Linked DNA regions of Flammeovirga agarivorans. The protein of the gene in region 1 binds, or shares a complex with, the protein of each later gene. Links are inferred from orthologs where the notes say so. Each region holds a gene or a part of one and is shown on either strand. Other genes may lie near its edges.

What was found.
Region 2: the proteins of accB (region 1) and accD are in contact, whole or in part, in a solved structure (PDB 8UXZ), measured with the Escherichia coli proteins. The link is inferred for Flammeovirga agarivorans from one-to-one orthologs.

Annotation. Positions count from the first base shown.
Region 1 is NZ_JABAIL010000004.1:451,655-454,845, reverse strand. Bases 1-2,867 are described here. They hold accB (acetyl-CoA carboxylase biotin carboxyl carrier protein), read left to right. Parts: upstream 1-1,111; coding sequence 1,112-1,624; downstream 1,625-2,867. Other genes in these bases: accC (acetyl-CoA carboxylase biotin carboxylase subunit), read left to right, coding at 1,689-2,867; efp (elongation factor P), read left to right, coding at 459-1,028; HGP29_RS14765 (beta-ketoacyl-ACP synthase III), read left to right, coding at 1-375. In the rest of the region: more of accC, read left to right, coding at 2,868-3,032. UniProt on the Escherichia coli protein: This protein is a component of the acetyl coenzyme A carboxylase complex; first, biotin carboxylase catalyzes the carboxylation of the carrier protein and then the transcarboxylase transfers the carboxyl group to form malonyl-CoA.
Region 2 is NZ_JABAIL010000001.1:667,939-676,466, forward strand. Bases 3,041-5,816 are described here. They hold accD (acetyl-CoA carboxylase, carboxyltransferase subunit beta), read left to right. Parts: upstream 3,041-3,895; coding sequence 3,896-4,738; downstream 4,739-5,816. Other genes in these bases: fbaA (class II fructose-bisphosphate aldolase), read right to left, coding at 3,041-3,500; rodA (rod shape-determining protein RodA), read left to right, coding at 4,896-5,816. In the rest of the region: HGP29_RS02790 (TonB-dependent receptor), read right to left, coding at 1-987; HGP29_RS02795 (helix-turn-helix domain-containing protein), read right to left, coding at 1,166-2,254; more of fbaA, read right to left, coding at 2,415-3,040; more of rodA, read left to right, coding at 5,817-6,173; HGP29_RS02815 (patatin-like phospholipase family protein), read right to left, coding at 6,240-8,528.

The DNA.
Region 1 (3,191 bases):
TCTCATGAGACGATTGACAATAAATTACACTATATTTTCCAAGCTGGAATGCATGTATTTAAATATGCAGTAACATCTATGGCAGACGTTGCAGCGGAAATTATGGATAAAAATAAATTAGAAGGTGATGATGTGGCTTACTTAGTACCTCATCAAGCTAATAAAAGAATTATTGATGCCACTGCCCAAAGAATGAATGTGGGTGACGAAAAGGTAATGATGAACATCAATAAGTACGGAAACACCACTGCTGCAACTATTCCTTTATGTCTTATGGATTATGAAAATAAGTTAAAAAAGGGAGATAATCTTATCTTAGCAGCCTTTGGAGGTGGATTTACTTGGGGTTCTGCTTATATCAAGTGGGCATACTAATATAAAATTTATATTTTTGCTTTTGGTTGAGTTTTTGATTCTAATCAAAAGCAGCATTTTAAAACAGATTAGATTTAATATAGATGGCATCTACAGCTGATTTTAAAAACGGACTTTGTATCGAATTTAACCACGATGTTTTCGCTATCGTGGAATTCCAACACGTAAAACCTGGTAAAGGTCCTGCGTTTGTTAGAACTAAATTAAAAAGTATCCGAACTGGAAAGGTTATTGACAACACTTTCACAGCAGGTCACAAAGTGACTACAGCTCGTATTGAAAGAAGAGAACATCAATATTCTTATCAAGACGATATGGGTTTCCATTTTATGGACACAAACACTTGGGAGGAGGTAACTTTACCAGAAGACCAAGTTCCAAATAATGATTTACTTAAAGATGGTATGAGTGTTGATATCTTATTCCACGTTGAAGCAAATGATGAAGTAGTAGGTTGTGAACTTGCTCAATTTGTTGAAATGGAAGTGACATACACTGAACCAGGTATTAAAGGTGACACAGCAACAAACACATTAAAGCCAGCTACAGTAGAAACTGACGCTCAAATTATGGTACCATTGTTTGTGAACACTGGAGATATTATCAAAGTGAACACACAAGAGCGTTCTTATGTTGAACGCGTGAAAAAATAATAGTATTTAATCTTATACAATAAAAGATATTGGGAACTGTAACAATATGTTTACAGGTTCCAATTCTCACACACTATCACATTATGAAAGCACCAGAGGTAAAAGATCTGATCAGCTTTATTGCAAACTCAGGTTTGCAAGAAGTAAATGTAGAAACTGCAGAAATCAAACTTCACGTTAAGCGCAACCCTGAAGCAGCTGCTGTAGCTGCACCTGTTGCTGCTCCAGTATTAGCATCTGCTCCAGCTGCACCTATCGCAGCACCTGCACCAGTTGAAATTCCTGCTGCTGCACCAGCACCAGCTGTTGAAGCTCCTGCTGCAGCTCCTGAAGCACCAGCTGCTGATACATCAAACTATATCGAAATTAAGTCACCAATGATTGGTACTTTCTATACAGCTCCAAACCCTGATTCTGATATGTTCGTTAATGTTGGCGATACAGTAAAGAAAGGTGATGTTGTTTGTATTATCGAAGCAATGAAATTATTTAACGAGATCGAATCTGAAGTATCAGGTAAAATCGTTAAAATTCTTGTTGACAATATGTCACCAGTTGAATACGATCAACCATTATTCTTGGTAGATCCGGCTTAATCTTTACACCAAAGATTTAAGTCCACAATTATTTTATTTTTTTACTAAATAAATTTGGGGCGTCGTGTTCAAAAAAATATTAATTGCAAATAGAGGTGAAATTGCATTACGTGTGATCCGTACTTGTTCTGAGATGGGGATTAAAACGGTTGCAGTTTACTCAACAGCAGATAAAGAAAGCTTGCATGTCAAATTTGCAGACGAAGCCGTTTGTATTGGACCTGCACCAAGTACAGAGTCGTACTTAAACATTCCAAATATTTTAGCAGCAGCTGAGATTACTAACTGTGATGCTGTGCATCCTGGTTATGGTTTCTTATCTGAAAATGCTAACTTCTCACGTATTTGTGAGGAAAACAACATTAAGTTCATCGGTGCTTCAGCTGATATGATCGAGAAAATGGGTGATAAGGCAACTGCCAAAGCTACAATGAAAGAAGCTGGCGTACCTACAATCCCAGGTTCAGAAGGTCTATTAGATTCTGTTGAACAAGGTTTAAAAATCGCTGAGCAAATTAAGTACCCAGTGATTTTGAAAGCAACTGCCGGTGGTGGTGGACGTGGTATGCGTATCGTTAATGGTCCAGATGAATTCCAAAAAGCTTGGGATTCTGCTCGTCAAGAGTCAGCTGCAGCATTTGGTAATGACGGTATGTATTTAGAGAAGTTCGTTGAAGAACCTCGTCACGTTGAAATCCAAATTGTTGGCGATAGTTCAGGAAAAGCATGTCACTTATCAGAAAGAGACTGTTCAATCCAACGTCGTCACCAAAAGTTGACAGAAGAAGTACCTTCTCCAGCTTTATCTCCAGAACTTCGTGAGAGAATGGGACAAGCAGCTATTAAAGGTGCTGAGAAAATTAACTACGAAGGTGCTGGTACTGTAGAATTCTTAGTAGATAAGCATGGTGATTTCTATTTCATGGAAATGAATACTCGTATCCAAGTAGAGCACCCTGTAACTGAGCAAGTAACTGGTTTTGATCTTATTAAAGAACAAATTAAAGTTGCTGCAGGTGAGAAAATTACTGGCAAGAACTATACGCCAATGGCACATTCTATCGAATGTCGTATCAATGCGGAAGATCCTGCTAATGATTTCAGACCAAGCCCAGGTAAAATTACTACTTTGCATATTCCAGGTGGCCCTGGTGTACGTGTTGATACACACGTATACTCAGGTTATTCAATCCCACCTAACTATGACTCAATGATTGCTAAATTAATTGTTACTGCGGAAACAAGAATTGAAGCGATTAAAAGAATGAAACGTGCTTTAAATGAGTTTGTAATCGAAGGTATTAATACAACAATTCCTTTCCATATCAGACTTATGGATAATGAGCAGTTCCAATCTGGTCACTTTACGACTAAATTTATGGAAGAGTATACTTACGATACACTGTAAACTTTTTCCTTAAAATAGATTTAATAGAGGAGTTCTTTTAAAGAGCTCCTCTTTTTTTATCTATCAAAGAATGTTTAATATTAATCTAAAAGCATTGATTATAGAATTAATATTTCAAATAGAATTCGAGATAAATCTATTCAAGTGCAAATACATTGA
Region 2 (8,528 bases), on another replicon or contig:
TCTATATTGTCTTAATTCCATATTATTGATGGAATAAGTAGGAGCTTCCTCAACCATATAGTTATAATTGATAATTTGATTATCCTGCGTTACACCTCTACTCCAAGATGAAGCAGATGCAATTACTCCTAATTTTCCATCAAGGAAACGCTTTTGAAAAATACCTGCGAAGTTATACCCTGGTTGATCTCCTTTTTCATTATATCCTGCTCCTAGATTGATATTTAACCCAAAGTCATCAGCTACTTTTCTTGTTTGAAGATTGATGCTTCCACCAATGGCATCACCTTCCATATCAGGTGTTAGAGCTTTAGTTACAGTTGCATATTCAATCAATTCACTTGGGAAAACATCTAATCCCGTAGACCTGGTGCCACCGCTATACGTAGACCCAGCAGGAAGACGGCTACCATTGATCATCATCGAGTTCCATTCCATTGGAGTTCCTCTTACAATGGCCATTTGTCCTTCACCTCTATATCTAGTAATGGAAACACCAGGTACTCTTTGAAGAGCTTCAGCTGCATTTCTGTCTGGTAATTTTCCTACTTGGTCAGCAGCAATAACATTTCCTATCGTTAAGTTTTTTTGTTGTAAACCTAAAGCTCTTACTTGTGAAGGAAGGTATTGAGAAGTGATAATGACACTCTCTAGTTCTGTGGCATTTTCATCCAGATGTATCGTTCCCAATTCAATATTACTTTCCTCTGTAATCAAGGCCGATTTGGTTACTTTTGAATAGCCAATAAATGAGAATTCAAAAGTTTGTTCGCCAGTGGGGATATTGTCTAAAAAGAATTTTCCAGATTGATCAGTAATTGTTCCTGTATTCGTTCCAACAAGTTTTATACTTACTCCTGGGAGAGGTCCTGTAGCATCTAATACAGTACCATAAATTGCACCTTTCCCTTGTGCATGGAGTAAGGAGTTTAGTCCAAAAATCATCACAATTAGTGATAAATAGTAAACTAGATCTTTCGATTTCATTTGTTTTTTCGTTTAAGTGATACCCAAATTTGTGGGCCAACGAAAAAAAAATCGACAATATGGATTGTCTTCAAATTAAATATAAAAACCGATTGTCTTTTACCTTGTAAGTTGCTGGTATTTAACTTTTTAGTTAGTTATTGCTAAATTGTTAAGTAATAATTACCCCAATTTACTTTTATACATTAAGTGAGTTTTCTTTATGATTAGACTTAAATTGACTAGGTGTATTCCCTGTAGTTTTTTTGAAATAGGTATTAAAAGTAGCTTTGGTATTAAATCCACATTCGAAGGCTAAGTGTAATAATTTTCGACTCGGGTCTTCTTCAATTAATCGAATGGCTTCTTGTATTCTATATTCATTAATGAATTGATAAAAGTTTTTTTCTAGATGAATATTTAAAGCCTCTGAAAGATGATGTTTTGGGGTTTTACTTTGTTCGGCTAAATCGGATAATGATAGTTCATGATTTAGGTATAATCTATTTCGTTCCACATACTGTGTGATTCTTTTGACAATAGTTTCTGCTTGATCTTTTGATAAGCTAGATCTTTCGTATTTTTTAGAACCTTCAATGGTTTGCTCTTCTTTAATTATTATTTCTGGAGACGATTCTATCTTTTGATTTTTTTTCCAGAGACTTACAGATTCTTTTAACGATAACTCATAACGTAGATATTGAATTGCAATTAATAGGAAAGTGATGTATGTAAAAGTCCTTAAGTAGGGGATAGGTATTATTTTAAAAAAGGCAGTTGTTACAATCAAGATTAAAATAGCAGAAAGAGGAATCATCCATTTGACAAATGCATTTGGGTATTTTTTTAATTGAACTAACCATAAAAATATATACCCAAAATACCCTAAAATACTTGGAACCATCACCCATGAAATATATTGGAAGTAATAATCCAGATAGATGATCTCTTTGTATATAATAGACATCACACCTATATATAAGTAAATAGTAAAACCAATAAAAAGAGGAATGAAATGAAGTTTCGAAAGTCTTTTTTTATTATACAACATTTTAAGAAAATCGAGAATCAAAGGTCCATATGCAAAAGTGAAACATGTCGCGTAGTACTGAAACATATATTCATCCTTTAGAATTAAGAGGATGTAACTTTTTATGGAAAAGTGGATAGCTAAAAGGATCAACATAAGCATCATAGGTGATTTGTTGATTTTGAAGCTTCCTAAATCGAAAATTAGAAAAATTGATAATAGTGTCTGGAATAGACCAATAGCCAATAAAGTCTGCATGTTTTTTTATTTAGACTTGCAATCTACCTATGGAATGTAAATTCAGTTTTGCATTAACATTATCTATCGGTCAACTTTGTTGGATTACAAAAAAATGAAGTAAAAAAAATCCCCTTCTCATTACAAAAAGGGGATTCTTAATATTTAAAATCTTACAGACTTAGTCTTCGAAGATATTTACGTCATTCAAGTCAGCAAATGCTTGCTCTAAACGAGAAATCATTGACTCTTCAGAAACTCTTAACCACTTACGTGGGTCATAGTATTTCTTGTTTGGCTCATCAGCACCTTCTGGGTTACCGATTTGACCTTGTAAGTAGTCATGGTATTTAGCTTCGTAACCGCGGATACCATCCCAAGTAGCCCACTGAGTATCAGTATCGATGTTCATTTTGATTACACCGTAAGAGATACCTTCACGAATTTCTTCTAAAGAAGAACCAGAACCACCGTGGAATACGAATTTAACTGGCTTCTTAGATTCAGTACCGTGCTTCTCAACGATATATTTTTGAGAATCATCTAAGATAGATGGAGTTAACTTCACGTTACCTGGCTTATATACACCGTGAACGTTACCGAAAGCTGCAGCTACTAAGAATTTATGGTCGATAGCACCTAATTGCTCATATGCGTAATCAACTTCTGAAGGTTGAGTGTAAAGACGAGAAGGATCAACGTCAGAGTTGTCAACACCATCTTCCTCACCACCAGTGATACCTAATTCGATTTCAAGAGTTTGACCCATTTTAGCCATACGCTCGAAGTATTTTTTAGAGATTTCCATGTTCTCCTCGATTGGCTCCTCTGAAAGGTCAATCATGTGAGAAGAGAATAATGGCTTACCAGTTTCAGCGAAGAACTTCTCAGAAGCATCTAATAAACCGTCAACCCATGGTAATAATTTTTTTGCACAGTGGTCAGTGTTTAAGATAACACGAGCACCATATTGTTCAGCCAATTCGTGAACGTGCTTAGCACCAGCGATAGCACCTGCAATTGCTGCAGCTTGACCTTCACCTTTAATGCCTTTACCAGCGTAGAAAGAAGCACCGCCGTTTGAGAATTGAATAATTACTGGCGCTTTAAGTTTTGCAGCAGTTTCCATAACAGCATTAACTGAGTTAGTACCTACACAGTTTACAGCTGGAAGAGCAAAACCTTTTTCAAGTGCGTATTGATAAACTTTTTCTACGTCCTCACCAGTGATTACACCTGGCTTGATATCATTAATGTTGAAAGACATAATTATAATTTGAATAATTTGTGATAGTGTCACACGTACATCTCGTGCGATCATTAGCGTCACAAATATACAACTTCATATTCTATCATGGTAGTGCAATTTTGGTGACTTTAGTAATGTTAATAGGTGTACTTTTGTCAATTTTTAATTTAATTTTTCACCATTTCAATAAGGTTATTAAATATTTATAATTATTTAGCTTTTACATTCTCTCTTGAAAAACAATACCTTGAACACAGTTTTTTTGATAAAATTCCGTAAAATCTCAATAAATTATTATGCAAACATACCTTTAAACTTTTTATCTGAATTCTTAATGAATATCTTTACGATCCAATTACGCATAAGTTTTATGTGTATTAATGTATAATTTCGATACAAGTTTAGTTTTTCCTATGGCTTGGTTTAAAAGAAAGGAACAGGGGATCCAAACCCCAACTTCAGAAAAGAAAGATTCACCAGACGGTCTTTGGTATAAAACAAACCAAGGCAAGATCATACATATGCAGGAGTTACGTGAGAACGCTTACGTTTGTCCTGATGATGAATTCCATGTACGTATTGGTTCAAAAGAATATTTTGAGATTATTTTTGATGATAACAAGTTCACAGAGTTAGATGAAAATATGACTTCTGGTAATCCATTATCATTTAAAGATAGCAAGTCGTACGAAGATAGAATTGCTGCTTCTCAGAAGAAATCTGATTTAAAAGATGCTTGTAGAACAGTATATGGTAAGGTAAATGATGTCGACTTAGTAGTAAGTTGTATGGACTTTAGCTTTATTGGCGGTTCTATGGGTTCTGTAGTAGGTGAAAAAATCGCAAGAGGAATTGACTACGCATTAGAAAACAAGTTACCATTCATGATGATTTCAAAATCTGGTGGTGCTCGTATGATGGAAGCAGGTTTCTCATTAATGCAAATGGCAAAAACATCTGCTAAATTAGCTTTATTAGAAGAAGCAGGTTTACCATATATCTCTTTATTAACAGACCCTACAACTGGTGGTGTAACAGCTTCTTATGCGATGTTGGGTGATATTAATATTGCTGAACCTGGTGCTTTAATTGGTTTTGCAGGTCCTCGTGTAATTAGAGAAACTATTGGTAAAGATTTACCAAAAGGATTCCAATCTGCAGAGTTCTTACAAGAGCATGGTTTTGTTGATATGATTGTCAACAGAAGAGAACTGAAGAGAAAATTAACGACAATCTTGAAGATGCTTCAAAATTAATCGTTAAAACTATTTATATTGAAGTCCTTAGAATTGCATAATACATTCTAAGGACTTTTTTTTGTAAAAACCTTTTTGTTCATGACTATCTTATCAATTTTAAGATAGTAGTACGAGCAGATTTGCTCAATTATCATATATCCCCTAAGAAAATAAAATGCGTCAGGTTACCGGAAGAAGAAATATAGACTGGTTAACAGTATTTCTTTACATCATCATGGTTATTGTTGGATGGTTGAATATTTATGCAGCTGTTTATCAACCAGATGCCCCTACAAGTATTTTTTCATTGAGTCTAAACTCTGGAAAACAATTAATGTGGATAGGAGGTGCCTCTCTGATAGCTTTCGTGATTATGATGGTTGACTTTAAGCTTTTTAGCACTTTAGCCTATCCTATATTTATAGTCACATTATTGGCATTATTAGGTGTTTTAGTAATTGGTCACTCTGCCGGGGGTAATACATCTTGGTTTAAAATAGGCTTTATCCGTATCCAGCCATCAGAATTTGCGAAGTATGCACTGGCATTAGCTTTAGCAAAATACATTGATGATCCTACTGTTCGTTTAGATAAATGGCGTTATTTGATAATGGCTTTTATTATTATCCTTATCCCATTTTCACTAGTTATGTTACAGAAAGATACAGGATCAGCCATGGTATTTGCAGCATTTTTCTTCATGTTGTACAGAGAAGGGATGCCTGCATGGATTATGGTTTTAGGACTTTGGATGGTGTTTTTATTTGTCACAGCCTTAGTGTCTACCACTTTGGTGGCAGGTGGAATATTAGGAGGAATGGTAATTATTGCAGTCATCTATATTGTTTACAATAAGCGACCTAAATCCATGATATTTATTGTCGTCGGGATAGGAACTTTATCTTTCCTATTTACAGAAGGTATCGATTATATTCTCTACGACATCATGCGACCTCACCAAAGAAAAAGAATTGAAGTTTTGGTGAATCCTAATATTGATCCTTTGGGAGTAGGGTATCAAGTTACTCAATCGAAGATTGCCATTGGTTCTGGTGGTGTTGCTGGGAAAGGATTTCTAGAAGGGACTCAAACAAAATTCAACTTCGTTCCAGAACAATCCACTGACTTTATTTTCTGTACGATTGGAGAAGAACATGGATGGATAGGTAGTTTGGTAACTATTGGACTTTTTGCCGCGTTAATTATTCGCTTAATTATGTTGGCAGAACGGCAAAAATCTAGATTTGCCAGAGTATATGGGTATTGTGTCTCCTGTGTATTCTTCATACACTTTATGATTAATATGGGAATGACAATAGGAATTTTTCCTGTAATTGGTATCCCGTTACCGTTCTTTAGTTATGGTGGTTCATCACTTTGGGCATTTACAATGATGCTATTTACATTTATCAAATTGGATAGTCATAGAACACAAATGCTAGCAAGAAACTAGTTGTTAAATATAAAAAAAGAGGCTGTATTCTTATTGTAGAATACAGCCTCTTTTTTTGGAGTTAGGTTATTTTTCTAAAGCCTTCTCATGATATAAAAGAATACCAATATTGAATAAGAACATTAGATTGTAATCTTCTTCATTATAATGATTCACCGAAAAACTTACAGGACCGATTGGACTGGTATAAACGATAGAGCCAGCTAATGCATAATCCATTGTACTTGGTTTAAAGAAACTATTCTTTGTTGTATTCGGGAAAATAGTGCTGCTATTGGCGTACTTTACATCTGTAGTAAAGAAATGCCCCTCTAAAAACAAGTTCAGATTTGGAGTGAAAAAGCTCTTAATTAATTTGAGACCACCTGCAAAAAACCTTGGACCTCTAAATCCATGTGTAAATAAGGACCTAGAATCTAGTAACGGATAGTATGCAGGAGCATTAGCAAGAGAAGTCGTAGTAGTAATTGAAGCCTCATAATTTGACCAAAGTGCATGCCCACGAACACCTAAAGTAAACCATTTCATAGGGAAGTATTGTTCATACTGAGCTTGAATTGTATACCAATCTTGAGATGTTTTTCCTTGGTAAGGTTCATCTATATAGATATTAAAATCACTATCTCCCCAAATATATTTTCCAGAAACTTTAAAATGTCTACCCGTAGTTGCAAAAGTTTTTCTATTCAATGAATTGGCTTCCCAAGCTACACCGGTTGTCCAACCTTCTAGTTTTTGTGAACCAACTAAGTCAATTCCGACTTGACTGTTATTTGAATCGAGGTCAATTAATACGATTTGATCATAACTATCTTTGTTCCAGAAATAGCCACCAAAGCCAATTAGTTTTGTCTTTCTACTTGTGGGAAATGACATTTTTCCACCCGCATAATTGTCAGCCCTATAAATGGATAGGTTTTCTTGAGGTTGAAAAATAAGTTCTTTGGCATTTCCATAATTCCACCTGTTAAGCACATATTCAGCACCTAGTGAAAAGGGAAGTTCTCTTGCATAAAGAGATTCTACTTCTGCTTTTATTGAGCTGTAAAAAGTACCTGCCATTGCTGATACTCTTACGGTATTTAATGACTTAGTAAATACGTTAAATTGCCCGTTGAGGTAAAATTGTCCAATACTCCTTGATGCAATATTACCACCAACACCTAGTTTAAACTTTTTATTAGGGGTTACATCTATCAATAAACTTGGTGTATTGTCAATACTGTCATATAGAAACTGAGCATCAACATTAGAAAAGTAATTATTGGAAAGTAACATGCTATATCCATCATAAAGTTCATTGATAGACGATTGTTTACGTCTTTTAGGCTTTACAATGTTTCTTACAAAAACTCTTTGTCCAAAAGTTAGATTATCTCCTAACTCTACTCTTGTGATAATTTCTTCATCAGGGTCAAAAAGAGCATCAAAGTTACTGTCTTTAGGTTTTACTTTTGGTTGATTATGTCCGTAGAGATCAACTACAGAGTCTATCATTGTTCTTGCATAACGATCACCAATAGCTAGAAGTGAATCAACAGGAGTAAAATCAGCAGCAGAATAATCATCTACAGGTACTCCAAGAAATATATCTCTTTCAGGATCCAATTCTTTAGGGTATACATTGTTCATAACGATGTATTTGAGGATATTTCCCTTAATTAATTCTTCATCATTTTCAGGATATTTCGCAAGCATATCATGTGCTCCTAGGTTGACGGCAATAACCATGTCAGGGTTAAACTCCTCTTTCATGACATCAACAGGGATATTATTATATATACCACCGTCGTATAAATATTTTCCATCGATTTTAACTGGCCTAAAAACAAGAGGAACAGCCATCGAAGCTCTGACAGCTTTTTCTAATGGCCCATGATCAATTACAATAGCTTTTCTTTCAAATACATCTGCAGCTACAGCTCTAAAAGGAATATCTAAGTTGTCAAAGTCGTAATTTATTTCTTTGGATTTTTTATAGAGTCTTGCAGATAGATTATAGTTTAATAATCCATCTGGCACTATAGTCGGATTCCATGAGAAACCATAAATTGAGTCTAGTTCTATATTGAAATTGATCCATTCGGCACCTCTGGATTGTCTTCCAAAATAATATTGATCTTCAGTATTGACTTTACCGTTGACCCAGTCTTGAAATTCAGGGTCACTCAATATCGTGATCATCTCATCGGTAGTGTAACCTGCAGCATAAAATCCGCCAACAATAGCACCCATCGATGTACCTGTGATATAGTCGATAGGGATTCCATATTCTTCCAATACTTTTATGACAGTGATATGAGCAATACCTTTTGCTCCACCACCGCTTAGTACAAGTCCAACAGTTTTTCGGTT